DNA from 3 places in the Mesorhizobium sp. WSM4823 genome. Region 3 is predicted to be linked to each of the others. Evidence: predicted binding sites of a transcription regulator. Region 3 holds the regulator's gene; each other region holds the start of a gene.
The links. The regulator LexA, encoded in region 3, represses DNA repair genes until DNA is damaged. The targets are predictions, from matches to a motif close to TGTTCNNNNTGTGTTCNG.
Positions count from the first base shown of each region.

Region 1: a site for LexA is predicted at 7,725-7,742, ahead of AC0L26_RS13590 (DNA recombination protein RmuC). Genes of this name have one in related genera too.
Region 2: a site for LexA is predicted at 4,825-4,842, ahead of recA (recombinase RecA). Genes of this name have one in related genera too.

Region 1 covers NZ_JBVVQL010000004.1:324,292-334,189, reverse strand. Annotated here, with positions in the region: gene AC0L26_RS13630 (AI-2E family transporter) at 1-1,145, opposite strand, end outside; partial or broken gene AC0L26_RS13625 (LLM class flavin-dependent oxidoreductase) at 1,313-2,375, opposite strand; gene AC0L26_RS13620 (DUF6481 family protein) at 2,607-3,035, shown strand; gene sugE (quaternary ammonium compound efflux SMR transporter SugE) at 3,122-3,436, opposite strand; gene AC0L26_RS13610 (hypothetical protein) at 3,627-3,752, opposite strand; gene AC0L26_RS13605 (transglutaminase-like domain-containing protein) at 3,965-4,774, shown strand; gene AC0L26_RS13600 (cation diffusion facilitator family transporter) at 4,881-5,846, shown strand; gene AC0L26_RS13595 (GFA family protein) at 6,009-6,413, shown strand; gene AC0L26_RS13590 (DNA recombination protein RmuC) at 6,418-7,692, opposite strand; gene def (peptide deformylase) at 7,796-8,341, shown strand; gene AC0L26_RS13580 (plasmid stabilization protein) at 8,479-8,787, shown strand; gene fmt (methionyl-tRNA formyltransferase) at 8,829-9,758, shown strand; gene AC0L26_RS13570 (GNAT family N-acetyltransferase) at 9,755-9,898, shown strand, end outside.
Region 2 covers NZ_JBVVQL010000002.1:271,547-281,444, reverse strand. Annotated here, with positions in the region: gene AC0L26_RS06215 (PhzF family phenazine biosynthesis protein) at 1-618, opposite strand, end outside; gene alaS (alanine--tRNA ligase) at 655-3,321, opposite strand; gene recA (recombinase RecA) at 3,604-4,701, opposite strand; gene AC0L26_RS06200 (carbohydrate kinase family protein) at 4,977-5,951, shown strand; gene AC0L26_RS06195 (TfoX/Sxy family protein) at 5,921-6,244, opposite strand; gene AC0L26_RS06190 (GFA family protein) at 6,335-6,832, shown strand; gene sufA (Fe-S cluster assembly scaffold SufA) at 6,837-7,217, opposite strand; gene AC0L26_RS06180 (SUF system Fe-S cluster assembly protein) at 7,311-7,703, opposite strand; gene AC0L26_RS06175 (cysteine desulfurase) at 7,709-8,950, opposite strand; gene sufD (Fe-S cluster assembly protein SufD) at 9,051-9,898, opposite strand, start outside.
Region 3 covers NZ_JBVVQL010000002.1:464,256-474,153, forward strand. Annotated here, with positions in the region: gene AC0L26_RS07150 (ComEC/Rec2 family competence protein) at 1-2,448, shown strand, start outside; gene lexA (transcriptional repressor LexA) at 2,442-3,194, opposite strand; gene AC0L26_RS07160 (molybdopterin molybdotransferase MoeA) at 3,299-4,504, opposite strand; gene moaC (cyclic pyranopterin monophosphate synthase MoaC) at 4,504-5,001, opposite strand; gene trpC (indole-3-glycerol phosphate synthase TrpC) at 5,068-5,919, opposite strand; gene trpD (anthranilate phosphoribosyltransferase) at 5,924-6,934, opposite strand; gene AC0L26_RS07180 (peptidyl-prolyl cis-trans isomerase) at 6,931-8,823, opposite strand; gene tpiA (triose-phosphate isomerase) at 8,968-9,735, shown strand.

The sequences.
Region 1 (9,898 bases), on a different contig from region 3:
TCGGCATCGGAAATCTCTTCGTCCTCAACCGCTGTATGCTGCGCCGCAAGGAAATTGCCGACATGGCTGAGGCCATCGAAATGATCGCAGAACACCTTGATGACGACCAGCAGCGGCACCGCCAGCAGGGCGCCGACGAAACCCCACAGCCAAGACCAGAAGGCGATGGCGATGAGGATCGCCACCGCGTTGATCTCGAGGCGGCGGCCGACCACCGTTGGCGTCACGAACTGACCTTCGATGACGTCGCACAAAATGACGAAGGCTGGCGCCAGCAGCGCGTAGGAGATCGTCTCGAAGCTGATCAGCGCGATGATCGTAACCAACGTGATCGTGATCAGCGCCCCGATATAGGGCAGGAAGTTGAGCAGAGCCGCTGCCGCGCCCCAGACCTGCGGGTTGGGCACGCCGAGTGCCCAGAGGCCGAGCCCGATGACCAATCCTAGGCATGTATTGATGACGGCGACGGTAAGCAAATAGTGCGAGATTTCACGTTCGACGTCATAGACGACGCGCAGTGCCCGCTTCTTTTCGCTGAGGCTGGGAAAGGACTGGACGATCTTCTCATAGAACATCGTGCCGGAGGCGAGCAGGAACAAAGATAGGACGAAGACGATGGCAATGCTGGTGCCCGCCGACAGAAGATTGCCGGCGGCTTGCGATAGAATGCCGGATCGCGCCATGGCAACCCTCTGAACGCCCGGCTCCTGGGATGTCTCCGCCAGCCCCTCTATCCGACGCGAAATCTCCAGGATCCTCTCGAAAGGACGCCGCAGTTGCGCGAGTCGTTCGGTAAGTTGCTGGCCAATCGAAGAGGTGTTGTTGATGAGGTCTATGACCGGGCCGCTGAGCAGATACCCTGCGATGGCGACGACGCAGAACGACAGCAGCACCAGCAATGTCGCCGACATGACGTCGGGCATGCCATGTTTGCGCAGGAAGCGGACGATCGGCGTCAGCGTCAGCGCCAGCAGGAAAGCCAGAATGACCGGCATAAAAAAGGCACGGGCGAAGTAGAGCGCGTAGATCGCCATAAGGATGAAGATGCCGATGAGCAGCGAACGCATCAGATGGGTATCGGCGCGCGCCGCGGCGCGCGGATCCGGGCTTTCGGCAACGCCCAAAGCGGCGGGTTCGGCTTTCATTCTGACCCTCGGGGGCACACCGCAATGGTGTAGGCCATTGGGCAAAACGCCTTTGCCGCCTCAAAGTTCCGTTAGCCGGCGTGGGCGCATTGACGGCAGGCGGTTACGGCCATGCCAGTGAATCAGGTGACTGGAATCAGGCAATTGGGAAATCAGGCGATTGGGAATCAGGCGGCAGGCGCGGCCACGGCGGGAATGGCCTTCGCCGTTTCCTTGCGCACGATCGGCGCCACCTTGGTGCCGTAGAGTTCGATCGCCTTCATGATCTTGGCGTGCGGCATGGTGCCGATCGCCATTTGCAGCAGGAAGCGATCGTTGCCGAATATCCTGTGCTGGGTAACGATCTTCTCGGCCACCTGTTCGGGATTGCCGACGAACAGCGCACCGTTCGGGCCGCGTGATTGGTCGAAATGCGCCCTCGACGTCGGACCCCAGCCGCGCTCGCGGCCTATGCGGTTCATCACCTCGGCCTGCGGTCCATAAAAATCGTCGGCCGCCTGGTCGGTGGTCTCGGCGATGAAGCCGTGGACATTGAGGCTGGTGGCGAGATCAGCCGAATCGTTGCCGGCCCGCTTGGCCGCCTCCCTGTAAATATCGAACAGCGGCGCGAACCGCGCCGGCTCGCCGCCGATGATGGCCAACGCCAGCGGCAAGCCGAGTGCGCCGGCCCGCGCGGCGGATTGCGGCGTACCGCCGATCGCGATCCAGATCGGCAATCTGTCCTGGAAGGGGCGAGGATAGACCCCACGATCGTTGATCGGAGCGCGCAGCCTGCCCGACCAGGTCACCTTGACATGATCGCGAATGGCAAGCAGCAGGTCGAGCTTTTCGGCAAAGAGCTCGTCATAGTCTTCGAGATCATAGCCGAACAGCGGAAACGATTCGATGAACGAGCCGCGCCCGGCCATGATCTCGGCCCGGCCGCCGGACAAAAGATCGAGTGTCGCAAACTGCTGGAAAACGCGAACCGGATCGTCGGAGGAAAGCACGGTGACCGCGCTGGTCAGCTTTATGCGCCTGGTGCGTTCGGCCGCCGCGGCCAGGGCTACGACCGGCGCTGAAGCGGCGTAGTCGGGGCGGTGACGCTCGCCCAGCCCAAACACGTCGAGGCCGACCTGGTCGGCCAGCTCGATCTCTTCGATCAAATTGCGCAGCCGCTCATGCGCACCGATGGCGCCGGGACCCCGGTTCCGGGCTGACGTCGGCGAAGGTGTAGAGACCGAGTTCCATCATGTGTCATCCCCGTGTTTTGTTTTTCGCGCTACAGGTAGCGACCAGTCCGCCGCGCCGCCAGAGGGCCGGATGGTGAACAGTGCATGTCCGTTTCAGCCGAATTCAGCCGAAAAGGCGTCTCCCGACTGCAACAGCTCAGAATTTCATGGCTGGCATACCGTTTTGGCGCTTGAACTCTCGGCTTTCACGCGTATGTAAGCCTCGCAAATTGACTTCAGGGAAGTGGACTTGGCTATCTACAGGGAAAAAGACGTTTTCGAGCGGCGCAATGCCGCAAACGAGGCAAAGAAGGCGCTTCTCGAGCGCTTCAAAGCAAAACCGGCAGCAGACGATCCAGCGGTGCTGGCCCGACAGGCCGAACGCAAGGCGATCCTCGAAGCTCGTGCGATACGCGAGGCCGAAAAGGCCAGGCTGAAGCAGGAAAAGCTGGCGCGCGAAGCGGCCGAAAAGGCCGAGCGCGAAGCCGCTGCCGAAGCAGCGCGTATCGCTGCCGAAGAAGCTGCACAGGCGGAAGCGAAGATCCGGGAAGCCGAAGAGAACGAGCGCATCGCTCGTTTGCTCGCCGACGAGGCCGAGCGCAAGGCCAAGCGCGACGCACGCTATGCGGCGCGCAAGCAGCGCACCGGCAGGACGCCTCCGGGCTTTTCCGCGCGCTAGCGTACCTAGAGCGCGATTTACGAATCAAATTCAGGGCCGCCTTGCAGCGGCCCTGAAGGCGTTTGTGCTGCGGCCTTGCAGCAAAACTAGGCCGCTAGCTTCAGCCCAATGATGCCGCAGACGATGAGCGCGATGCAGCCCAGCCTGATCGCGGTCGCCGGCTCGCCGAGCAGCCAGATGCCAAGCAGCGCTGTGCCAACGGTGCCGATACCGGTCCACACCGCATAGGCGGTGCCGACTGGCAGCGTCTTCAGCGCCAGTCCGAGCAGGGCGAGACTGATGATCATCGAGATAACCGTCAGGACCGTCGGCAACGGCTTCGAAAAGCCGTCAGTGTATTTGAGGCCGATTGCCCAGCCGATCTCGAACAGGCCGGCGAAGAAGAGAAGAATCCACGACATCGGAACGCTCCAATGGATTGCGGGTCGTCCCGGCGGATTTCGGAGAAAGCGCGAAGTCGTCTTCGCTGCATTGATATAGAAATTTTCGGGCGCCCTATCAACAGCGACACCAGCAACATTTCAGCACCAATCGCTGATGGCGATCAGGCCTGAAATGCTGCGGGTCTCACCTTGAACCGAACGCTGAGGCTCACCTGTCCTTGAGTTTGGTCGCCTTGACGGGCGGCGCTTTCAGGGCCGGGGCAGCGGCGGGTTTTTTCGCGTCCTTCTTCGGTTTGCGGGCCTCTTTGCCCGCCTTCATCGCACCTTTAGCCATGATTCGTTTTCCTCCGGTTGTGGCAAGCGAAATGAACCAAGAGAAACGCCGAACCGCAAGAGGCATAATCTGGCGCCGGTGCCGGCCGGCGGCCATCAACCGGCTTCTAATTCGCTCGTAAACAGCGTTGGTCCGTGCAATTATCTTTTTGCACTGCAGCAACAGCCCGCGCCTTCGCCGGGCGATGATCCGGCAGGCCGGTCAGGACGACAATGCGAATCCACATCGGCTGCGAGATGAGCTTCGACTTTCCGCAGGAAACGCCGCTGATCGCGATGCTTAACGTCCACTATTCCCGCGCTTCCGATCTCGAGCGGCCGGATTTCCTGACCTCGAACCCACCAGTGCCGATCGAGAGCTACCGCGACAGTTTCGGCAATTGGTGCAACCGTCTTGTTGCCCCGCCGGGTCGCTTCACCTTCGGCACGGACGCGGTGATCCGCGATCCGGGAACTTTCGAAATGGGCGAGCTGGTTGCGTGGCAGCACGAGGTGCGCGACCTGCCGTCCGAAACATTGCTGTTCCTGCTGCCGAGCCGCTATTGCGAGAGCGACGTCCTGGCGAACGAGGCATGGCGGCTGTTCGGCCACACATCGCTCGGCATTCCACGCGTGCAGGCGGTCTGCGACTTCGTCCACAACCACATCATCTTCAATTACGGCAATGCGCGGCCGACGCGCACGGCGGCCGAAGCCTATCGTGAGCAAAGCGGCGTCTGCCGCGATTTTGCCCACCTCGCCGTCGCCTTCTGCCGCGCGCTGAACATCCCGACCCGCTACTGCACCGGCTACATCAGCGACATCGGCCTGCCGAAACCATGGTCGGACATGGATTTCGCTGCCTGGATGGAGGTCTATCTAGGCGGTCGCTGGCATGCTTTCGATCCGCGCAACAATGAGCCGCGCATAGGTCGCATCCTGATCGCCTCCGGCCGCGATGCAGCCGATGTGCCGCTGACCCATATTTTCGGGCCGGGCACGCTGGCCGGTTTCAAGGTCTGGACGGAAGAGATCATCGAATAGCGTCGGCGCATCCTTTGAACGACCGGATGGTTCGCGCGTTGTGAATGCTTATGGAGCTTCGGCGGGTGCGCCGTTAAGCTGCGAACATCGAACAGGGCAGCACACCATGGCGGCGCATGGCGGGTCGAAAAGGGTCATCTACGCGGCGCTCGCCGGCAATCTCGCGATCGCGCTGACCAAGTTCACGGCCGCCTTCTTCACCGGCAGTTCGGCGATGCTGTCGGAGGGCGTGCACTCGCTGGTCGACACCGGCAATGGCGGCCTGCTGCTCTTCGGCCTGCACCGCGCCGCCCGCCCGCCCGATCGCACACATCCGCTCGGCCACGGACGCGAGCTCTATTTCTGGAGCTTCATTGTCGCTCTTCTCGTCTTTGCACTCGGCGCCGGCGTGTCGTTCTACGAGGGCGTGATGCACATCATGGCGCCGGAGCCGGTCGTCAATGCCAAGGTGAACTACATCGTCCTCGGCCTGTCCTTCCTTTTCGAAGGCAGTTCCTGGTGGGTGGCGCTGAGGGAGTTCCGCCGAGAGAAAGGCAGGCTCGGCTGGATCGAGGCGGTGCAGCTCAGCAAGGATCCCAGCGTTTACACTGTACTGTTTGAGGACAGCGCTGCCCTTCTCGGCCTGATCGTCGCTTTCGCCGGTATATTGGCGGCGGAGGTGCTGGAGATGCCGCAACTCGACGGAGCGGCGTCGATCGGCATTGCCCTGATTCTGGCAGGGACGGCGATCTTCCTGGCGCGCGAAAGCAAGAGCCTGCTGATGGGCGAACCGGCCTCGCCCGAGACGCAGAAGCAAGTGCTGACGATCGCCCAGGAGGATCCGGCGGTGCAGCGGGCCAACGGCGTGCTGACCATCCATATGGGTCCCCGGGAGATCGTCGCCGGCTTGAGCATCGAGTTCGAGGACCATTTGTCGGCGCCCGCGATCGAGGCTTGCGTGGAACGCATTGAGGCGCGGCTGAAAGCAGAGGTGCCGGAGATCAAGCGGCTGTTCGTCAAGCCGCAGACGACCGGGATGTGGGAGCAGCGGCGCAAGGTGATCGAAGCAGCGTCTAAAGATGCGCCGGACTAGCCGGCTTGCCGTTCGCCTGGCGCACTTGCCATGCCACCGCATCGGCCCGAGAAATCGAAATTTTCGGAAGCTCGATGCGTGGATTCTAAGTATTGGCGTGTATTATGTGCGTCCAAATGCAGGGCGATCTGAGATGCTGAACGGATTTCGGGAGGAACGAAGATGAAAATCGACGGCGGGTGCCATTGCGGCGCCATCACTTACGAGGCCGAGGTCGATCCGGAAAAGACCAGTATCTGTCACTGCACCGATTGCCAGAAACTGACCGGAACGGCATTTCGAGTGACCGTGCCGGCGCCGGAGGATCACTACCGGATCATCAGGGGCACGCCGAAGATCTACATCAAGACCGCGCCGAGCGGCGCCAGGCGCGCCCAGGCCTTTTGCGGCGAGTGCGGTTCGCATCTCTACGCCACGTCGGTCGGCGACGGGCCGAAAGTCTACGGCATCAGGGTCGGCACGGCGCGGCAGCGCGATGAACTGACCCCGAGACGACAGATCTGGCATCGCTCGGCGCTGCACTGGCTGCCGGAATTCGAAGGCATGACGATCGTCGAGGAGCAGTAGCCTCTCAGTCGTCGCCTTCGACGACCCTTAATCTCAGCTGGCCGGTCTTGGAGTCGGCGATGCGTGCGCCTGCTTCGGCCCTCGCGCCGGCCCCATAGGTCGTAGCGGCCGATCCGGCATCCCCCTCCGGAGGCTGCGCGCCGAACTCCAGCGCCTCGATTTTCTGGCCGCGCTTGGTCACCTTCGACGTCGAGACGAGGATCTCGTCGATGTCCTTGGCAGACTGGCCGAAATGGCTCTGCAGCTTGCGCACCCGCTCGTCGAGACGCGAGACATCCTCCATCAGCCGGATGACTTCGCCCTGGATCAAATGCGCCTGCTCGCGCATGCGGGCGTCCTTGAGGATCGCCTGGATGACCTGGATCGACAGCATCAGCAGCGACGGCGAGACGATGACAATGCGGGCGCGGTGCGCCTTGTGGACAATCCCCTCGAAATTCTCGTGGATCTCGGCGAACACCGATTCCGACGGAACGAACATGAAGGCGGTGTCCTGCGTCTCGCCCTGGATCAGGTATTTTTCTGATATGTCGCGGACATGCACCTCGATATCCCGCCGAAACGCTTGTGCGGCGACTTTCTGCAAATCGACACCTTCGGCGGCACGGATGGCGTTCCAGGCTTCCAGCGGAAACTTTGCGTCTATGGCAAGTGCGGGCGCACCGTTCGGCATCTTCACCAGGCAGTCGGGCCGGCTGCCGTTCGACAAGGTCGCCTGGAACTCGTAAGCACCGTGCGGCAGGCCGTCGGCGACGATCGCCTCCATGCGCGACTGGCCGAAAGCACCGCGCGTCTGCTTGTTGGAGAGGATCGCCTGAAGCTGAACGACCTGGCCGGCCAGCGACTGGATGTTGCCTTGCGCGGTATCGATGACCGCCAGCCGTTCCTGCAATTTGGCCAGGCTCTCATGAGTCGATTTCGTCTGCTCGGTCATGGTCTGGCCGAGACGGCCGGTCATCGCGTCGAGGCGTTGGCCGATCGACTGTGTGAGCTCCGCCTGCCGAGCCCCGAACACTTCGGCGATGGCGCCCATGCGGCCCTGCATTTCGGCCTGACTTTGCAGGATGCCTGCCATCCGCGCCTCGGCGTCGCGGGCGTGATCGGCGGCTTCCGCGGCAGCCACCGCACGCGCCTTGGCCGACCGCCACAGCGCGATGACCAGCGCCACGAACAGGCCCAGGAGCAGGATCGCGCCGAATGCCAGTGCGTGGCCGAGCGTGATCGTGGTGGCGCCGAGCCGAGCGATCGGTTCGGATAGGATGGTGGTCAACTCGTTCATATGGACAGCATAGATGATTCGGCCTGATGGCACAGATCAAAACGTGAACGGCACTTCAAAGGCCCGGTTGACGCTTTTCGTGCGACGTCTTAGGTGAGACGCCATGTCGATCAAGCCTCTCATCATTCTTCCCGATCCCGTCCTGCGCCAGGTTTCGAAACCGGTCGAGCGCGTCGACGGCGCCTTGCGCAAACTCGCCGACGACATGCTGGAGACCATGTATGATGCGCCTGGCATCGGTCTGGCCGCGATACAGGTCGGCGAACCGTTGCGCATGCTGGTGATCGACCTCGCCAAGGAGGACGAGACGCCGGCGCCGCATGTCTTCATCAATCCCGAGGTCCTCGACAGCGCCGATCAGCGATCGGTCTATGAGGAGGGTTGCCTGTCGATCCCGGATTACTATGCCGAGGTGGAGCGGCCCGCCGCCGTGCGCGTGAAATATCTCGACCGCGACGGTAAGCTGCAAGAGATCGAGGCCGAAGGCCTGATGGCGACCTGCCTGCAGCATGAGATCGACCATCTCAACGGCGTTCTATTCATCGACCACATTTCGAAGTTGAAGCGCGACATGGTGGTGAAGAAGTTCAAGAAGCTCGCCAGGGAGAAGCCGCCGGGCAACAAGGCGCCAGGCAAGCTGGTGGGATAGGCATCATTAGGGCAATTCGCGGAAGCCCCCTCCAAGCCAAACGACGGCAAGACATACGTGCGAGAAGGATTGCCAGCCTTTGCTCTTATGGCGATATCATTCTTATGGCGATATCATAATGTCAGATGGAGACGCCGATGGCCGATATGCTGATCAGGGACATTCCCGAACCTTTGAAGCGCGAAATCGAACTGGCGGCGCGCAAATGCGGCCAGAGCTTGTCGGGCAAGGCGATCGATCTTTTGCATAAAGGCATGATCGCGGAACGAGAAGCCAAGCCAGAACCGGGTCTTTCAGCATGGGACGCGATTCGCTCGGCATTCGCCGCAGAAAATGCGATTGACGATGAGTTCGCAAAGATAACGGACGAGATCGAGGCGGAACGGAAACGCGACTTCGACGGGCTTAACCTAAAGCTCGTAAATCCGTTTGAAGCAGGTGCCTGAGCCGACTTAACGGCCAGACCAAGACCGGAACAAAAATGCCCCTGCGCGTCATCTTCATGGGTACGCCCGAATTCTCGGTGCCGACGCTGCGGGCGATCGCAGAAGCCGGGCATGAAATAGAAGCCGTCTACACCCAGCCGCCGCGCGCCGCCGGTCGCCGCGGGCTGGAGCTGACGCCGTCGCCGGTGCAGCGCGAGGCGGAGCGGTTGGGCATCGAGGTGCGGACGCCGGTGTCGCTGAAAAGCGAGGCCGAGCAGCAGGCGTTCCGAGCCTTGCGGGCCGACGTCGCCGTCGTCGTCGCCTATGGATTGCTGTTGCCCAAACCCATTCTCGAGGCGCCGCGGCTCGGCTGCCTCAATGGCCACGCATCGCTGTTGCCGCGCTGGCGCGGCGCTGCCCCCATCCAGCGCGCCGTCATGGCTGGCGATGCGGAAACCGGCATGATGGTGATGCGTATGGAAGAAGGCCTCGACACCGGCCCGGTGGCCATGGTTGAAAAATGCGCCATCGGCCCCGATATGACGGCCGGCGATCTGCACGATCGATTGATGTTCATTGCTGCTGCGCTGATGACGGAAGCGCTGGCACGGCTGGAAAGGGATGCCCTGACATTTACCACGCAAGCGACGGTGGGGGTGACCTATGCCAAAAAGATCGATAAAGCGGAGACGCGCGTGGACTGGACGCGGCCTGCTGGCGAAGTCCACGATCATGTTCGCGGCCTGTCGCCCTTTCCTGGCGCATGGTGCGAGATCGAAATCGGCGGCTGCCTGGAACGGCTGAAACTCATTCGCTCGACGCTTTCGCAAGGCGCCGGCGAGCCGGGAGGAATTCTCGACGACCGGCTGACGGTCGCCTGCGGGTCAGGCGCGATCAGGCTGGTCGAAGTTCAACGTGCGGGCGGCAGGCCCATTGCCGCGCAGGAGTTTTTGCGCGGGGCCAAGCTCAAAAAAGGAATGAAATTCTCATGAGCATGATGTCGATACGCGCGGCGACGCCGCGGGACCGTGAGGCGATCCGCCTCGTCGAGGAACATGCATTCGGCCAGCAGGCGGAGGCCGGATTGGTAGACGCGCTGGTCACCGGCGGCGATGCCGTCGTCGAACTGGTG
Region 2 (9,898 bases), 190 kb from region 3:
GCCAGTCACCGGATCCTCGGGAATGCCCGCCCCAGGCACGAAATAACGCGAGACGAAATCGTGGGCTCGCCCAGGCGCGGTAATGACCAGGCCAAGAGGATGAAGGGTTCCGATCCTGAGCAGATCGGGAACGAATGACCGTACGGATGCCTCGTCGGCAAGTTCGACAAACAGGTTTTCGAAATTGCGGAAGCTCGAAACAGGCGCCAGAGGAAGTATCTCTTGCAGCGCCAGCGTTAACTTCCCGCCGAGCGGCTGCGGCGGAAAACACGGCAGATCGAGCTGGTAGGCGCCTTCCCGCTGCGAAACCCGCAACTCACCCACCCGCGTGGCAAAGGCCATGTCGCCAGGCACATTGTGTTCCGCGGCCAATACATGGGCGGTCGCAAGAGTAGCATGGCCACAGAAGTCTACTTCATGAACCGGCGTGAACCAGCGCAAATCCCAACCCTTGCCATTCGGCCGCGCAAACGCGGTTTCAGCAAGATTGTTCTCGTTTGCGATGGCCTGCATCACATCGTCCGATAGCCAGTCTGCCAAAACGAGAACCGCAGCAGGGTTGCCTTGGAAAGCCCGTTCGGCAAAAGCGTCGACTTGATACATGGTCAACGTTGCCACATCATCCCCGCTGCCACTTCGGCCTCGCGTGCAGGTTCACGCAGCTTCGAGCGCAGCCTTCACCGCGGCAATCGCATCCTCGGCCTTCGAGGCATCCGGGCCACCGGCCTGGGCCATATCAGGCCGACCGCCGCCGCCCTGCCCGCCCAAGGCGGCGGATGCCACGCGCACCAGATCGACGGCGCTGAAGCGACCGGTCAGGTCGTCGGTGACGCCGACCACGACGCTCGCCTTGTTGTCCTCGCCAGCGCCAACGAAGACGACGATGCCGGAGCCGAGCGACTTCTTGCCGGCATCGGCGAGCGGCTTCAGATCCTTCGGCGAAACGCCGGATACCGCCTTACCGAGGAAACCGACACCGGCGATGGTTTCGTTTTCCGCAGGCACGCCGGATGGCGAGCGGTCGCCCAGCGCCAGCTTCTTGCGCGCCTCGGTCAGTTCCTTCTCGAGCCTCTTGCGCTCATCGAGCAGCGCCTCGACGCGCGCCGGCACATCGGCCGGCGATATCTTCAGCGTGGCAGCGACCGCCTTCAGCCGTTTGTCCTGCTCGTCCAGATGCTTTCTGGCCGCCTCCCCGGTCAACGCCTCGATACGGCGCACGCCGGCGGCGACAGCGCTGTCCGACACGACGCGCACCAGACCGATATCGCCGGTCGCCCTGACATGCGTGCCGCCGCAGAGCTCGACCGAATAGGGCCGGTTGGCCTTGGCGCCATGCAGGCCCGTACCCATCGAAACGACGCGCACTTCGTCGCCATACTTCTCGCCGAACAGCGCCATGGCGCCCTCCGCAATGGCATCGTCAACCGACATCAGCCGCGTAGTGACCGGGCTGTTCTGCACGACGATCTCGTTCGCCATCCGCTCGACCTCTTCGAGCTCGTCCGGCGAAATCGGCTTGTTGTGCGAGATGTCGAAGCGCAGACGCTCGGGCGCGACCAGCGAGCCCTTCTGCGCGACATGGGTGCCAAGCACCTCGCGCAGCGCCTCATGGATCAGATGCGTCGCGGAATGGTTCGCGCGCAGCCTGGAGCGACGCGCATGGTCGACCTTCAGCTGGACGGTTGCGCCCGTATTGACCGTGCCGTTGACCACCTTGCCGAGATGCACGAACAGCCCATCGGCCTTCTTCTGCGTATCGGAGATCTCGATCGAGAACCCCTCGCCTGAAATGGTGCCGGTATCGCCCATCTGGCCGCCGGACTCGCCATAGAACGGCGTCTGGTTGACAACCACGGCAACGGCGTGGCCCTTGGCCGCGCTGTCGACGGTCTTGCCGTCCCTGACCAGCGCCTGGATGATGCCTTCCGCCTGCTCGGTCTCGTAGCCGAGGAATTCGGTGGCGCCGTTCTTCTCGCGCACCGGGAACCACACCGTTTCGGTCGCGGCCTCGCCGGAACCTGCCCAGCTCTTGCGCGCCTCGGCCTTCTGCTGCTCCATCGCATTGGTGAAGCCGGCAAGGTCGACCGAGATGTTGCGCTGACGCAGCGCGTCCTGTGTCAGGTCGAGTGGAAAGCCATAGGTGTCGTAGAGTTTGAAGGCTGTCTCGCCATCCAGCATGTCACCGGCGCCTAGCCTTTCCGTCGCCTCCGAAAGCAGGCCCAAGCCGCGCACCAGGGTCTTGCGGAAACGGGTTTCTTCAAGCTTCAGCGTCTCGGTGATCATCTGTTCGCCGCGCAGCAGTTCCGGGTAGGCCTGGCCCATCTCGCGCACCAGCGCCGGCACCAGGCGCCACATCAGGGGATCGCGGGCACCGAGCAACTGCGCATGGCGCATGGCGCGGCGCATGATGCGACGAAGCACATAGCCGCGGCCTTCATTGGACGGCAGCACACCGTCGGCCACCAGGAAGCAGGATGAACGCAAATGGTCGGCGATGACGCGGAACGATGCGACGGTGTCCGCATCCGGACCGCGGCCGAGCGCGGATGACGCAGCGTCGATCAGGTGACGGAACAGGTCGGTTTCGAAGACGCTCTCCGCTCCTTGCAGAATGGAGGCCATGCGCTCCAGGCCCATGCCGGTGTCGATCGACGGGCGCGGCAGGTCGATGCGCTCGTCCTTCGTCACCTGTTCATACTGCATGAACACCAGGTTCCAGAATTCGAGGAAACGGTCGCCATCCTCCTCGGGGCTGCCGGGAGGGCCGCCCCAGATGTGCTCGCCACGGTCGATGAAGATTTCCGAGCACGGTCCGCAAGGTCCGGTATCGCCCATTGCCCAGAAATTGTCCGAGGTCGGAATGCGGATGATGCGATCGTCGGAAAAGCCGGCGATCTTCTTCCAGAAGTCGGCGGCCTCGTCATCGGTGTGATAGACGGTGACCAGCAGCTTGTCCTGCTTCAGCCCGAACTCCTCGGTGATCAGGTTCCAGGCAAGCTCGATGGCGCGTTCCTTGAAATAGTCGCCGAATGAGAAATTGCCGAGCATCTCGAAGAAGGTCAGGTGGCGCGCCGTGTAGCCGACATTGTCGAGGTCATTGTGCTTGCCGCCGGCGCGTACGCTCTTCTGAGCCGTCGTAGCACGCGAATAGGGCCGCTTTTCCAGGCCGGTGAAGACGTTCTTGAACTGCACCATGCCGGCGTTGGTGAACATCAGCGTCGGGTCGTTGCGCGGCACCAGCGGGCTCGACGCGACGACCTCATGACCCTCCTTGCGGAAATAGTCGAGGAATGTCGACCGGATCTCGTTCACGCCACTCATGAATAATTCTGCCTTCTGGAGAGAATCGCCGGCCCGGCCGACGGTAAATGGGGTCTTCATTTTAGAAGATGGACTTGGCCTTTTAGCGATCACGCCGCAGCCTGTCCAGAAACACGGAATTGGGCCAATTCGTGCCGCTTGCCGGTCGTCTCCGCGCTACATCTGAAACGCAAACCGCCGGCGCTAAGCCGGCGGTTTGAAACGCAACAATACAGAACTCGATTACATAAGCTGGAGGTGATGAACCGGGATTATGGCCAAACTCTGGCCACCACTGAGGCCTTACATCGCGCCAGCTTCATCCTCGAAACCATCGTCGCCGCCTTCGGAACCACCACTCTCGAGGAATTTCTCCGCGATCAGCCCGGCATTCTGCCTCAGCGCCAGCTCGATCTCGCGCGCCGTGTCGGGATTGTCGCGCAGGAACAGTTTGGCGTTCTCACGGCCCTGGCCGAGACGCTGCGAATTGTAGGAGAACCAGGCGCCCGACTTCTCGACCACACCGGCCTTGACGCCGAGGTCGACCAGCTCGCCGGTCTTGGACACGCCCTCGCCATACATGATGTCGAACTCGACCACCTTGAAGGGCGGCGCCAGCTTGTTCTTGACCACCTTGACGCGGGTCTGGTTGCCGACGACCTCGTCGCGATCCTTGACCGAGCCGATGCGGCGAATGTCGAGCCGCACCGAAGCATAGAATTTCAGCGCGTTGCCGCCGGTCGTGGTCTCGGGTGAGCCGAACATGACGCCGATCTTCATGCGAATCTGGTTGATGAAGATGACCATGGTGTTGGAGCGCGAGATCGAGGCGGTCAGCTTGCGCAGCGCCTGGCTCATCAGGCGGGCCTGCAGGCCGGGCAGCGAATCGCCCATCTCGCCCTCGATTTCGGCGCGCGGCGTCAGCGCCGCGACCGAATCGACCACCAGCACGTCGATGGCACCGGAACGCACCAGCGTGTCGCAGATCTCCAGTGCCTGCTCGCCGGTGTCAGGCTGCGAGATCAGGAGGTTTTCCAGATCGACGCCAAGCTTGCGGGCATAGACCGGGTCGAGTGCGTGCTCGGCATCAACGAAGGCGCAGATGCCGCCCTTCTTCTGGGCTTCGGCCACCGTGTGTAGCGCCAGCGTCGTCTTGCCCGAGCTTTCCGGCCCATAGATCTCGACGATGCGGCCGCGCGGCAGACCGCCGACACCAAGCGCGATATCGAGGCCGAGAGAGCCGGTCGGCACCGTTTCGATCTCGACGACCTGCTCGTTTGCGCCGAGCCGCATGATCGAGCCCTTGCCGAAAGCACGCTCGATTTGCGACAGCGCCGCATCCAGAGCCTTTGATTTGTCCACTGCCTTGTCCTCTACAAGCCGCAAAGAATTCTGAGCCATGATACATCACCCCTTGGTCGTCAATGAAGGCCGGACAATCCGTAATCCTTCTTAATTTGTACCTTATTTGTTCTCGTTTGGCAAGAGGCATCAAATGGCTGAAAAACAAACGATATCCGTATTTGTTCTTTTTTTGTTTCGCATTTTTCGGCTCGGATCTATCCCGCACCCTCGGCGGGATCGTGGTGCCATCTTCCGAATCGCGCCGTAGGTTGCCGGGTTGCGCCGGACAACCTAGTCTCCACCCGGCAATCAGCAAAGGTCATCTCGCCGGCATGACGAAGTCGCCGACAATCCTGGCCGTAGGCGGCGCCTATATAGACCGACGCGGCCAGGTCTCGGGCGCTTTTGTGTCGGCGGCGTCAAATCCCGGCACGATGCGTGAGGCTGTCGGCGGCGCCGTCTTCAATGCCCTGCGCAGCGCCGTGCGGCGCGGCGTCTCCGGGTCGCTGCTTTCGGTGCGCGGCGGCGATGCTCCGGCCGATACGGTGTCGCGCGCCATCCATGCTGCCGGCATTGCCGATCTGTCCGCGGTGTTCCTCGATCGCGCGACGCCGAGCAACACGATGCTGGTCGACGGCGACGGCGCGCTGATCGTCGGCCTTGCCGACATGGCGCTCTACGATCTGGCGCTTGCCAAGCAGATCCGCCGCGCCAAGGTGCGCGAGGCCATCGACACTGCCGATGCGGTCCTGTGCGACGCTAACCTGCCGTCGACGGCGTTGGAGCGGCTGGTGGCGCTTGCCGCCGGCAAGCCGGTCTTCGCCCTTGCCGTCTCACCGGCCAAGGCGACGCGGCTCGCGCCGATGCTCGGCAGTCTGGCGCTGGTCTTCATGAACCGGCGCGAGGCCGTCGCACTCGCCGATGTCGATACCGGCGCCGCGGAGCAAGACGTCGTCGACGGTCTGAGGCGCGCGGGCCTCAAAGGTGGCGTGGTGACGGCCGATGACGGTCCGGTGCTGGGTTTCGACGAAGCCGGCGCCTTCTCGATCCTGCCGCCAGGAAAGGTCTCGGACAGCGCCGGCGATGCGCTGGCGGGTGCAACGGTGGCTGCCCTGCTCAACGGCCTGATACTGCGCGCAGCACTGCGCGAAGGCGTTGCCGCGGCGATGGTTGCCGTCGAGGGTACGGGGCTTGCGCCGGCTTTCACGGCTGCGAGTTTTGCCGACGCGCTGACGCTTGTGCCCGAGGCACGGGAAATTGCCAGCGGGGAGGCCGCCTACTTGCCGGCCCGCCGCCCCGCCTCATAGGCCCGGCGCGCCCACACCGCCATCTCGTCCGGATCGTCGAAGGCACTGTCGGGAATGCTCCAATACGGCATCGAGACCAGCTTGCCATGCCTCGAGCCGGTATAAGTCCATTGCCGGCAGCCGGCCGCTTCGAATTCCGGCGCACTTTCGGCGTCGGCCTTCAGCAAAAGTTCGCCACGAAGGACGATCGCCACGATGACGCCGTCGAAATAAATGCCCTTGCCACCGAACAGTTTTCGTATGCTGACCGGGCCAAGCCCTTCGAAAAGCTCGGCGATGCGTTCATTGTCCATGCGTCGATCATGTCACCCGGATTTCTCCTTGTCATCGCCGCGACCAGCACCATCCTGACAAGTTGAGACCAATTTCGTCGGAGTTTTGTCATGCCGCTTCTGCTCAAAGGGTCCTGCCGGTGCAATGCCGTCCGCTTCGAGGTGGAAAGCCCCACGCCGGTGCCGTTCATGCTGTGCTACTGCTCGATCTGCCGCAAGCAGCAGGGCGGCGGCGGCTTTGCCATCAATCTCGGCGCCGATTTCGACACGTTGAAAATCAAGGGCAAGCGCCATCTTGGCGTCTACCAGGCGGAGATCGAGGACGACGAACATCCGCAATGCGAGATTTCGTCAGGCGAGCGGAATTTCTGCAGGAAATGCGGATCGGCACTCTGGCTCTACGATCCGACCTGGCCGGAGTTGGTCCATCCCTTCGCCTCGGCGATCAACACAGATCTGCCGAAACCGCCTGAAAAGGTGCACCTCATGCTGAAATACAAGGCGAACTGGGTCGAGCCCGATATCGGCAAGGATGACAAGAGCTTCGATGTCTATCCCGAGGAGTCGATCGCCGACTGGCACAAGCGGACGGGAATGTGGGTGGACTGACCGCTCAGGCCGAAGCGCGTGCCTCGGCCAAGGCCTTCAGATCGGCCGGCTTGAGCTCAACCGATTCGCCGCAGCCGCAGGCCGAGCTCTGGTTCGGGTTGCGGAAGGTGAAGCCGGTGCGCAGCGTCGTCTGCTCGAAATCCATCTCGGTACCGAACAGGAAAAGCGCTGCCTCAGGCGCGACATAGACATGGGCGCCGTCGCGCTCGATATGGTCGTCCTTGGTGTTTGGCTCGGTCACCAGATCGACCGTGTATTCCATGCCGGCGCAACCGCCCTTCTTGATGCCAAGGCGAATGCCGTGCGCATTCTCACGGGTCGCGACGATCTCGCGCACCCTGTCGGCAGCCTTTTCGGTCATCGTGATGACGGCGAAGCGTCCCATCTTTTTCTTTCTCCATTGCGCGCAGGTTCAAGGCCTGCCGAATGATTCCTCACCTAAAATGGTGAAATTTTCTGCCCGGCGCAAGTACGCCCATCAATACCAGCCGACCGCCACCTGCGCCTCTTCCGACATGCGGTCGGGCGACCAGGGCGGGTCGAAGGTCATGTTGACCTCGACGCCGGACACGCCTTCGACGGCGCCGACGGCGTTTTCCACCCAGCCGGGCATTTCGCCGGCGACCGGGCAGCCGGGCGCGGTCAGCGTCATGTCGATCTTGACCGAGCGGTCGTCCTCGATGTCGATCTTGTAGATCAGACCGAGCTCGTAGATATCGGCTGGGATTTCCGGATCGTAAACCGTCTTCAGCGCCGAGACGATGTCGTCGGTCAGCCGCGCCAGTTCGTCGGCGGGAATGGCCGAGGCGGAAACCAGACCGTTGGCAGTCGTTTCCGAAGTGGTCTCAGCGGTATGGCTGGCATCATCCATGATCGTCACCCGAAAAACTTTCGCGCTTTTTCGAGCGCATCGGCCAAAGCGTCGACTTCGGCCCTGGTATTATACATGCCGAACGATGCCCTGCATGTGGAGGTTACGCCGAAGCGTTTCAACAGCGGCTGAGCGCAATGGGTGCCGGCGCGAACGGCAACGCCCTGCCGATCGATCACCATCGACACGTCGTGGGCATGAATGCCTTGCAATTCGAAGGAGATGATGGCGCCCTTGTCAGGCGCGTCGCCGAAGATGCGCAGCGAATTGATGGCCCGCAGCCGCTGATGTGCATAGTCTTTCAAATCGGCCTCGTGGGCGGCGATGCGCTCGCGGCCGATCTTTTCCATGTATTCCAGCGCAGCACCCAGCCCGATCGCCTGCACGATCGGCGGCGTGCCTGCCTCGAAGCGGTGCGGCGGATCGTTGTAGGTGACGATATCCTCCGTCACCTCCTCGATCATCTCGCCGCCGCCCATGAACGGGCGCATGCGCTCCAGCATGTCCTTCTTGCCATAGAGCACGCCGATGCCCGAGGGACCGTAGACCTTGTGGCCGGTGAAGACGAAGAAATCGCAGTCGAGATCCTGGACGTCGATCGGCATATGCACGGCGCTTTGGCTGCCGTCGACCAGCACCGGAATGCCGCGCGCATGCGCAATGCGGACGATCTCCTTGATCGGCGTCACCGTGCCCAGCGCATTCGACATGTGCGTGATGGCGACCAGCTTGGTGCGATCGGTCAGCCGCTTCTCGAACTCCTCGATGTGGAAGACGCCGAGATCGTCGACCGGCACCCAGACCAGCTTGGCGCCTTGGCGCTCGCGGATAAAATGCCACGGCACGATGTTGGAATGGTGCTCCATGATCGACAGGACTATTTCGTCGCCCTCCCCGATATTCGGCATGCCATAACCATAAGCAACGGTGTTGATCGCCGCGGTGGTGTTCGAGGTGAAGACGATGTTGTCGGTGGTGGGCGCGTTGAGGAAACGGCGCACCGTCTCACGCGCTTTTTCATAGGCATCGGTCGCGGCATTCGACAGGAAATGCAGGCCGCGATGGACGTTGGCGTATTCCTGGGAATAAGCGTGCTGGATGGTGTCGAGCACGACCTGCGGCTTCTGCGCCGAGGCGCCATTGTCGAGATAGACCAGCGGTTTGCCGTAGACTTCCCGCGACAGGATCGGGAAGTCGCGGCGGATCGCCTCTACGTCGTAGGGGATGTTTTCGACTTTCTGGTCCATCACAAGCTCTCTCGAAGCACCGCCTCATTCCGTCCAGCACCCCTCATCCGACCGAGCTTCGCTCGGCCACCTTCTCCCACAAGGGGAGAAGGTCAGGCGCTCACCCGTGCGCGACGAACCAGCCGTCGAGCCTCGTTTCCAGCGCCTCGACGATCGTTTCGTCGTCCAGATCCTCGATCACCTCGGCGACGAACGCCTTCACCAACAGGCCACGGGCCGACTTCTCGTCGATGCCACGCGCCATCAGGTAGAACAGGTGGTTGTGGTCGATCTCGGTGACGGTCGCGCCATGGCCGCAGACGACGTCGTCGGCGAAGATTTCGAGCTCAGGCTTGGTCGAGAATTCGCCATCGTCCGACAGGAGCAGCGTGTTGCAGGCCATCTTGGCGTTGGTCTTCTGCGCATATTGGTGGACGTTGATGCGGCCCTGGAAGACGCCGCGCGCCTGGCCGGTGACCACATTGCGGATCACTTCCGTCGAAGTCGTATGCGGCACCGCATGGTCAAGGACCATGGTGACGTCGGTATGGGTGTCACCAGCCAGCAGATTGATGCCGCGCAGCGTGAAATCGGCGCCTTCGCCTGTCGTCTTGACGACGACCTCCTGTCGCACCAGTTTGCCGCCGGCATTCATCACGAACAGCGTCAGCTTCGCACCCTTGCCGAGATGCGCCTTGAACTGGGCAAGATGCGTCGCGGTATCCGGCTGCTCCTGCACGATCAGCCACGTCACGTCGGCACCCGCGCCGAGCAGAAGCTGGCTGACCGAGCTGACCAATGCGGCGCCCTCACCCGTCTGGCGCTCGACGATAACAGCCTTGGCGCCGGCACCGACGCGCACAGTCAGGCGCACATGGGTCTGGCCGCCGGATTGCAGGTTCTGCAGTTCGATCGGCTTGTCCAGTTCGGTGCCGTCGGCGATGTCGACAAAATAGCCGTCGGCGACAA
Region 3 (9,898 bases):
CCAGGCCGCGGCGTGAACGAGAGCGAGGGCGCGGTCGCAAGCGTCAGCGAACGATCGCTGTTTGCCGACGTTCCTCACGCCGAGCCGCTACCCGTTTCGTTGCCTGGGTCGCACCCGGGCATCCAGCCTCTTTCGCCAGCCCGCTCCGCGCCAATACCCAGTCCAACACCCGGGCTTGTCGTTGGCTTCCGCCGACAGTTCCGTCGCCTCGCACCATCCGCTGTCCGCAACAGCGTTGTTTCGGCGGCCGGCATGGAACTCGACCGCGGCGTCGCCTTCCTGCTGGTGCCGGTTTTCCTGGCATCCGGCGTGATCGTCTATTTTTCGCTTGCCGTGGAACCGGGCTTTCCCCAACCCATCGCCGTCGTGGTCCTCACGGCATTGTGTGCAGCGGTCACGCGGTCATGGCGCAAAACGCATTTGTGTTTCATGGCAGCGTTGCTGTGCGCACTCGGTGTGCTCGCCGCCAAGGTTGAAACCTGGCGCGCGGGAACGCAGATGCTCGGTTCGGTAATCCAGACCCAGCTCACCGGCCGCATCGTCAGGCTCGACCAGATGGCGAACGGCCGGATCAGGCTGACCATCGACGTGATATCGACCGCTCGGCCGACACTGCGTTATGCACCGGAACGTGTCAGGGTTTCGGCACGCAAAACTCCCGCCGAGATGACCGCAGGCTCGGTGGTAACCGGCTATGTGAGGCTTCTGCCTCCGACTGGCCCGGTTAGGCCGGACAGCTATGACTTCTCCTTCGACAGCTATTTCGCCGGTATTGGCGCCAGCGGCTTTTTCCTCGGCAATCCGAAGATCGTCGCTTCCGAGGATGCACCGTTAGCCGCGCGCCTTTCCGCCTCGATCGAAAAGGCGCGCGAAAGCATCGCCGACCATATCAGGGACAGCATCGGTGGCGCCGAGGGGGAGATTGCCGCAGCGCTGATCGTCGGCGTGCGTGCCGGCATCCCCGAAGAGATCAACGAATCGATGCGGCGCACCGGCATCTATCACATCATCTCCATTTCCGGCCTGCACATGGCGCTTGTCGCCGGCACCATCATGGGATTGCTGCGCGGCGCCTTTGCGCTGTTTCCCGATTTTTCGTCGCGCAGGCCGGTCAAAAAATATGCGGCCGGCGCCGCACTCGTTTCCATAGCTGCCTATCTCATTTTTTCCGGTGTCGTGGTCGCGGCTGAGCGCAGCTTCATCATGTTGGCGGTGATGCTTGTCGCCGTGCTGTTCGATCGGGCCGCACTCACCATGCGCAATCTGACGATTTCAGCGATCGCCGTCATCGTCGTGTCGCCGCACGAGGTGGTCGGCCCCAGCTTCCAGATGTCCTTCGCCGCGACCGCAGCCCTCGTAGGCGCCTATGCAGGCTGGTCAGACTATCGTGCCGACAAGGCCAAGGCGCCGCCGCAGCGACGGTCACCGGTCGCTTTCGTCACGCGGAAACTCCTCGCTGGGACAGGTGCAATCGCAATGACCTCCATCATTGCCGGCAGCGCCACCGCGCTTTTCGCCATCTGGCACTTCCAGCGCGTCTCGCCGCTCAGCCTGTTCGCCAATCTGGCCGTCATGCCGATCGTCACGGTCGTCATGTTCCTGGCCGTCGTCAGCGCCTTGGCAATGCCTTTCGGCCTCGACGGGCCTTTCCTCTACATGATGGGCAAGGGGCTGACGGCGATGATTGCAATATCGGGATGGATCTCCGAGCGTTCGCCGGTCGATGCAGTCGGGCTGATTTCGTTGCAGTCGGTTCTGATGGTGACGGTCGCCCTGGTCATTGCCACAATGGCGACGACATGGTTGCGGCTTGCGGCACTTCCCTTTGCGCTCGCCGGCCTGCTAACGATTTCCGAGACACGCACCCCCGACGTGCTGATCTCGGAGGACGCACATCTGGTGGCGCTGCCGATCGGCGGCGGCGAACTTGCCATCAACCGAGTGCGTTCGAACGAATTCACCACCGACAATTGGAAACATGCGCTGATTTCAGCGACCATTGTCGAGCCGGAGACATTCGAAAAAGGAGACGTGCGGTTCGACATCGCCGATCCGGCCGACCTGCCGCCGGGATCGCCTTTCTACTGCACTGACGGCCTCTGCATCGCCCGGCATCCGTCCGGCGCGATCATCGCGCTCGCCGATGACCGCAAAACCGCGCGGCCAGCCTGTGGCTTTGCGGATTTGATCGTCATCGACGATGCCACGGCCTATTATAATCCCTGCCGCAACCCGCTGGTTCTCGTCGTCACCAAACGCCAGCTCGCTCGCATGGGCAGTGCCGCCGTTTTCTTCGACCCGCTATCTGCGACGACGCGCGCAGAAATCCGTTTTGCCGTCGAACAGCCATATAGGCCCTGGCATGAGCAGCGGAGATTCTCGCGCGAGGCGAGGGGCTTGCCGCCATACCGCAAGGCCGAGAAACCCGGGAAAGCTGTCGCTCAGTAACGCCGGATCAACCCGACCAGCTTGCCTTGCACCTTGACCCGGTCCGGCCCGAATATGCGCGTCTCATAGGCCGGATTGGCGGCTTCCAGGGCGATCGAGGCGCCTTTGCGGCGGAACCGCTTCAGCGTCGCTTCCTCCTCGTCAACCAGGGCGACAATGATCTCGCCAGGTTGGGCGGTGTCGGCGTTGCGGATGATGACCGTATCGCCGTCAAAAATGCCGGCCTCGATCATCGAATCACCTTTGACCTCCAGCGCGTAGTGCGCGCCGCCGGTGATCATGTCCGGTGGCACCGAGATCGAATGCGTCTGGTGCTGGATGGCATCGATCGGCACACCGGCAGCGATACGACCCATCACCGGGATGGAGACGGTGGCGACAACGTCGTCGTCGTTGCCGGCCGCAGGCATGCGTGAAGGCGCCGGCTTGATCTGCCGCCCGAGGCTGCCCTGCCCATGGCTGCTCTGCCCAAGGCTGCCCTGAATGACGCTCGGCGAGAATTTGCGCGCCGCATTGAGGCCGGGCGCGATCGAATCGGGCAAGCGCAGCACTTCCAGCGCGCGAGCGCGGTTGGGCAGCCGGCGAATGAAGCCGCGCTCCTCCAGCGCCGTGATCAGCCGATGAATACCCGACTTGGAGGCGAGGTCGAGCGCTTCCTTCATCTCGTCGAACGATGGCGGAATGCCGCTTTCCTTCAGCCGCTCGTGGATGAACATCAACAGCTCATGTTGTTTGCGTGTCAGCATCGCGACCCCCAACAGAATCAGAAAAACAAACCCAGAACAAACACTATCTGTTCCAGTTGTGTTCCGCAACTGTTTAAAGTTTAATGAATGCGTTGACGGTTTGTTCAGCGTAACATCAGCACGCTGCAGGCGGCGCCTGTCGCGGCTGGGGGTGCAAATGGCTCACGCACGATCAGCCCGTTCGCGTCGGCCAGCATCCTGAGCATCGAGGAATCCTGGATGCCGAACGGCGTCGCCGTTAGCGTGCCGGCGTCTTCCTTCACCACCGCGCGTACATAGTCCTGCCTGAGATCGTTGGCCGGCATGGCGGCGCCGAGCCGCGCCTGACGCATGTCCTGCCGGTAGGCGCGGCCGCCGAGCCGCGCAAGCAACGGCTTCAGGAAAAGCTGTGTGCAGACCAGGCTCGCCACTGGATTGCCAGGCAGGCCGATGCAGCGGACGTCGCCCAGCCGGCCGAACATCAGCGGTTTGCCCGGCCGCATGGCGATCTTCCAGAAATCGAGCGTCATGCCTTCGCCAGTCAGCACGTCATGGACAAGGTCGTGGTCGCCGACTGAGGCGCCGCCCAGCGTGACGATGACGTCGGCTCCTGCATCGACCGCTTTTTTCACCAGCGCGGCGATCGCCTCCTTGCGGTCGGAGGCGATGCCGAGATCGAGCGCGTCGGCGCCGACCAAGCGGGCTGCGGCGGCGACGCCATAGGCATTTGACGAGATGATCTGGTCGGGGCCAGGCTCGCTGCCCGGCGGCAGCAATTCGTCGCCGGTAGCGATGATGGCGACCAACGGCCGTTTCACCACGCTGACCTGCGGATGGTTGGCCGCCGCCGCCAGCGACAACGCCGCCGGATCAAGCAGGCGGCCTTTCTCCAGCAGAACGTCGCCCTTTGAGAAGTCAAGCCCGAGGCGGCGGATGTTGCGGCCCTCAACCGTCGAAGCGGTCACTTCGATGCTGCCACCGCCGAGGTCGCGGACATTCTCCTGGATAACGATGGTGTCGGCGCCTGCGGGAAGCGGCGCGCCGGTGAAGATGCGCACGGCCTCCACCGGGCCGACTGTTCCGGCAAAGCCGCGTCCGGCCGGCGCTATGCCGATCACCGAAAGTGTTGCCGGCACGGCGGCGACATCCTCGACCCGCACTGCATAGCCGTCCATGGCGGACGCGTTGAAGGGCGGCTGGGTGCGGAGCGCCGTGAGCGGCTCCGCCAGCACGCGGTCGGCGGCGTCCATCAGGGCGACGCTTTCAGCTCGCAAGGGCGCAGCATCTTCAAGCAGGCGCTCTAGCGCCTCGGCGACCGGAAGCAGCGCCATTATTGGCCCGCCTCTTGGGCGCCTACCTTGTAGTCGCCGGATTTGCCGCCGGTCTTTTCCACCAGCCTGATGCCGGAGATCACCATGGCGCGGTCGACCGCCTTGGCCATGTCGTAAATGGTCAGGCAAGCGACCGAGACGGCGGCCAGCGCCTCCATCTCGACGCCGGTCTTACCGGTGACGCGGGCCAACGCCGTGACCTTCAGGCCGGGCAGCGTCGCGTCCGGTTCGATGTCGACGGATATCTTGGTCAACAGTAGCGGATGGCAGAGCGGAATCAGCTCATGCGTCCTCTTGGCCGCCATGATGCCGGCGATGCGCGCCGTACCGAGCACGTCGCCCTTCTTGGCGTCGCCATCGAGGATCATTTTGAGCGTCTCCGGCAGCATCGAGACGAAACCCTTGGCGATCGCCGTGCGCGTCGTCTCCGCCTTGTCGCCGACATCGACCATGTTGGCTTCGCCTGTCGCGCCAAGATGGGTGAGGGCAGCCGCCATCGTCAGATGGCCTTAAAGCGACGTGCGTCCGTTTGGACGCACATAGTACGCTCTAGCACGCTGGATTTATGCATCGTGCTCTCCGAAAATCGATTCCGATTTTCGGGCCGATGCATGAGCCGGTGCCTTGCCCGTCAAAAGCAGGTGCGTTGCGGCAGCCACGTCCTGTTGCCGCATCAGGCTCTCGCCGACAAGGAAGGTGCCGATGTCGCTTTTTTCCAGCCTGCGGCAGTCCTCGTGCGAGAAAATACCGCTCTCGCTGACCAGCAGGCGGTCGGCCGGCACCATCGCCGCGAGCCGCTCCGAAGTATCGAGACTGGTTTCGAACGTCCGGAGGTTGCGGTTGTTGATGCCGATCAGCCGTGACGACAGTTTCAGCGCGCGTTCCGTCTCGACCTCGTCATGCACCTCGACCAGCGCGTCCATGCCGAGTTCGAAAGCTGTCGTTTCGAGCTCCCTGGCCATGGCGTCATCGACGCTCGCCATGATGATCAGGATGGCATCCGCGCCCCACGCGCGGGCTTCGAACACCTGATAAGGCTCGAACAGAAAATCCTTGCGCAAGGCGGGCAATGTCACGGCGTTACGCGCATCGGTGAGGAATTCAGGCGCGCCCTGGAAGGACGGCGCGTCGGTCAGCACCGAAAGGCAGGCGGCACCACCTTTCGCATAGGCCTTGGCCAGTGTCGGCGGATCGAAATCGGCGCGAATCAAACCCTTGGACGGGCTCGCCTTCTTGATCTCGGCGATCAGCGCGAAACTGCCGGATTTGCGCTTGGCTTCAAGGGCCGAAAGAAAGCCGCGTGGCGCATCGGCGTCTTTCGCCCGCGCCTTGATCTCGGCAAGCGGCACGCGCGCCTTTGCCGCCGCGATCTCGTCGCGCTTGTAGGCTTCGATCTTGCGCAGAATGTCAGACACGGCTCTATCCGTTCGAAATCTCGACCAGTCGGTCGAGTACTTGCAGCGCGCGGCCGCTGTCGATGGCTTGCGCCGCCGTCGCCATGCCGTCGGCAAGCGTCGTCGCCTTGCCCGCCACCACCAGTCCGGCGCCGGCGTTCATCAGCACCGTGTCGCGAAAGGCGCCGGCAGCGCCGCCCAGCATGTCGCGCAGCGCCTGGGCGTTGTAGGCGGCGTCGCCGCCGCGCAATTCGTCCTTGGTGTGACGCTTCAGCCCGACCGCTTCCGGGGTCAGTGTGAAGCTGCGGATCTCGCCGCCGACCAGTTCGGCCACTTGGGTTTCACCGGTGGTGGTAATCTCGTCATAGCCGTCGCCATGGGCGACCCAGGCGTGGTCGGTGCCCAGCGCCTTCAACGTCTCGGCCACCGGCATGATCCACTCCGGCAAGAACACGCCGACCATCTGTCTGGCAACACCGGCCGGATTGGAGAGCGGACCAAGCAGGTTGAAGATGGTGCGGGTGCCGAGCTCGACGCGGGTCGGGCCGACATGCTTCATCGCCGGATGATGCGCCGGCGCGAACATGAAGCCGACGCCTGCATCGTGGATGCAGCGGCCGATCGTTTCCGGCGGGATATCAATCTTGACGCCGAGCGCGGTCAGCACGTCGGCGGCGCCGGTCTGCGAGGACAGTCCGCGGTTGCCGTGCTTGGCCACCGGCACCCCGCAGGCGGCGATGACGAAGGCGGATGCGGTCGAGATGTTGACGCTGTGCGAATTGTCGCCGCCGGTGCCGACGATGTCGATGGCGCCAGCGGGGGCATCGACGCGCAGCATCTTGGCGCGCATGGTAGCGACGGCGCCGGAAATCTCGCTCACCGTCTCGCCGCGCACGCGCAGCGCCATCAGGAAGCCGCCGATCTGGCCGGGTGTCGCGTCGCCCGACATGATGATGTCGAAGGCCTCCCGCGCCTCCTCGAAGGAAAGGGCGTTGCCGGCCGCGACCTTGGCAATATGGGACTTGAGCGCGCTCATCTGGTCAGGGCTTGGGCAACGGCGGTCTGGTCGATGCGAACGTCGTATTGCGTCTGCAACTGCGCCACCAACTGGTCGAGCAGGTCGCCGGACATGCCGGAGGTGAAGGATTTCTGCGCGTCGTCCGGTACCGAGCTGGCGTCGGCTCCGGCAGGCTCGAAGACTTCGGCGATCTTGAACAGGATCTGTCCGTCGCCGGTGGGCGAGGGGATCAGCCCGGTCCCGCCTTCGCCTTCACCGAACATCGCCGCGGCTCCTTCTTTGCCGAAATCGACGTCGTCCGCCTCGCGCTTGACGCCGCGCTTGGTCTTCTTCTCGAGCTTGAGCTCGCTCGCGATCACATCGAGCGTGGCGCCAGCATCGAGACGCTTTTCGAGTTCGTTCGCTTTTGCGGTGAGCCGCTTGGTCGTTTCCGCTGCCGTCCAGTCGGCCACTACCTTCTGGCGGACTTCCTCCAGCGTGCGGTCGCGGGCCGGCGTGACCGAATCCACCTCGTAGAACACGAAGCCGTTGCCGGCGGTGGTGAGGTCGGGATTCTCGGCGCCGGGTTCGGCGTCGAACACCGCTTTGATGAGATCCGGCGATTCCGGCAGGTCGTTGACGACGGTGCCGTCCGGCCTCTGGCCGGTGCGATCGATCGCGTCAATGGTGACGACCTTCAGCTTCAGCTTTTCGGCAGCTTGCGCGAGCGTGCTGCCCGAAGCGCGCATATCTTCGTAATTGTCATGCACATCAAGCAGAATGCGGCTCGCCTCGCTCAGCGCCAGATCCTTGCGGATCTCAGCGGACACTTCGGCCAGCGGCTTCACCACTTCGGGCTTGATGTCGGTGACGCGCAGCAGCACCGGACCAAAAGCGCCCTGAACGACCGGGCTGACCTCGTTGGCGTTGAGCGCGAAGGCGGCGTCTGCCACCGCCTTGTCGGCGATCTTGTCCTTGGTCAGCGTGCCGAGCAGCGTGTCGGCTTGCGTCTTACCCTCGGCGGCAACGATCTTGTCGAAAGTTGCGCCGGTCCTGAGTGAATCGAGCGCTGCCTTCGCGGCATCAGGCGTCTTGAACACGAGCTGTTCGATGGTGCGCGTTTCCGGCGTGGTATAGCGCCCCTTGTTCTTGTTGTAGTCCTCGCTGACCTGTTGGTCGGTCACGGCGCTCAGATCCATAATGTCTTCCGGCTCGAGCCTGACATAGGAGAATTTGCGGTATTCGGGCGCCGCATAAGTCTTCTTGTTTTCCTCGAAATAGGCCGAAAGCGCGCTGTCGGATGGCGCTTCAATCGGCTCGACCAGCGATTTCGGTAAGGTCACATAGTCGATGGTGCGGTCCTCTCCACGATAGAGTGCCACCGCCTTGAAGAAGGTATCCGGAACCTTGAGGCCGTCCGAAACCGCCTCGACGATCTGCTGGCGCACAGCTTCCTGGGCGCGATTCTTCAGATAGTCTTCCGGCCGCATACCGACCTGTTGCAGAATGTATTCGAACGTTCTCCTGTCAAATCTGCCGCCGGGACCCTTGAAGGCCGGGTCTTCATGGGTGAGTTGGGCCAGCCGGTCCTTGGACAGTCCAAGCCCGAGCTTGCGGGCCTGTTCATCGAGGACTGCACCCGACACGAGTTGCACCAGGACCTGGTTGTCGAGGCCAAGCGCCGTCGCCTGCTCGCGGCTGATGCGCTGGCCGAATTGCTGCGACATCACGCTGATCTGGCGATCATAGGCGAGGCGATACTCATTGATCGACACTTTGGTGCCTCCGGCCGTGATAACCGCGTCGTGACCTGCAAAACCACCCGCCACCTGCCCGGAAATGCCCCAGACGAGAAAACTCAACACCAACAATATCAGCAGCGCCTTCGCGACCCAGGTCCCCGCCGCGTTTCTCAAGATACCAAGCATGGTCACTTCCGATTTTTGCGCATTTTCGCATGCGCCGAGTCTGAAACAAGCGCAATAGCGTCCTTCCGGCCCACTGTCGATTGCTTTGTGGGCTGAGTTTGCTAGTGAGGACACAGCCGAATATTGCCCGGAGAAGCAAATCCCATGACGCCAGGAATCCGCCCGCTGGTCGCAGGCAACTGGAAAATGAACGGCACCAGTGCCTCACTCAACGAACTCAGGATGATCGGCAACGGCTTCATGAGCGGACTCGATGCTGAGACCGAAGCGCTGGTCTGCGTTCCGGCGACCCTGCTTGCGCACGCTGCAGAGATTTTGTCGCGCACGCCGGTCCGGGCCGGCGGCGAGGATTGCCACACCAAGGAGAGCGGCGCCCATACCGGCTGCATTTCGGCCGAAATGCTGAAAGATGCGGGCGCCAGCCACGTCATCGTCGGTCATTCCGAACGCCGCGCCGATCACAATGAGGACGACGCCATTGTACAGGCCAAGGCGTCCGCCGCGTGGCGTGCCGGGCTGGTGGCCATCATCTGCATCGGTGAGACGAGAGCCGAGCGTGAGGCGGGCGCTACGCTCGACGTGCTGTCGCGCCAGATCGCCGGCTCGGTGCCGCCCAACGCCACGGCGTCGAATACCGTCATCGCCTACGAGCCGGTATGGGCGATCGGCACAGGACTGACGCCGACCGCCGCCGACGTTACCGAGGCGCACGTGCATATCCGCGAAAAACTGTCGGAAAAGCTTGGCAGCGCAGCGGCGAAGATGCGCATTCTCTATGGTGGCTCGGTCAAGCCGTCGAACGCCGTCGAACTGCTTGGCGTGAAAAATGTCGACGGCGCGCTGGTCGGCGGCGCCAGTCTGAAGGCGGCGGACTTTCTCGGCATCGCCGAAGCCTATCGAAATATATCGTAGCACCCAGCCCTGTCGGGCTAGGATAGGCAGTGCCGCAGCGGAAATCGTTGCAAAGGGCGCATTGCTTCCCATATTCCGGCTGCGGGCTTGGAAATGCCATCAAAGCATTGTATTGAGCCGCCTCCAAATCACCGGTCGTATCCACGGCCGGGCAAGGCTTTGC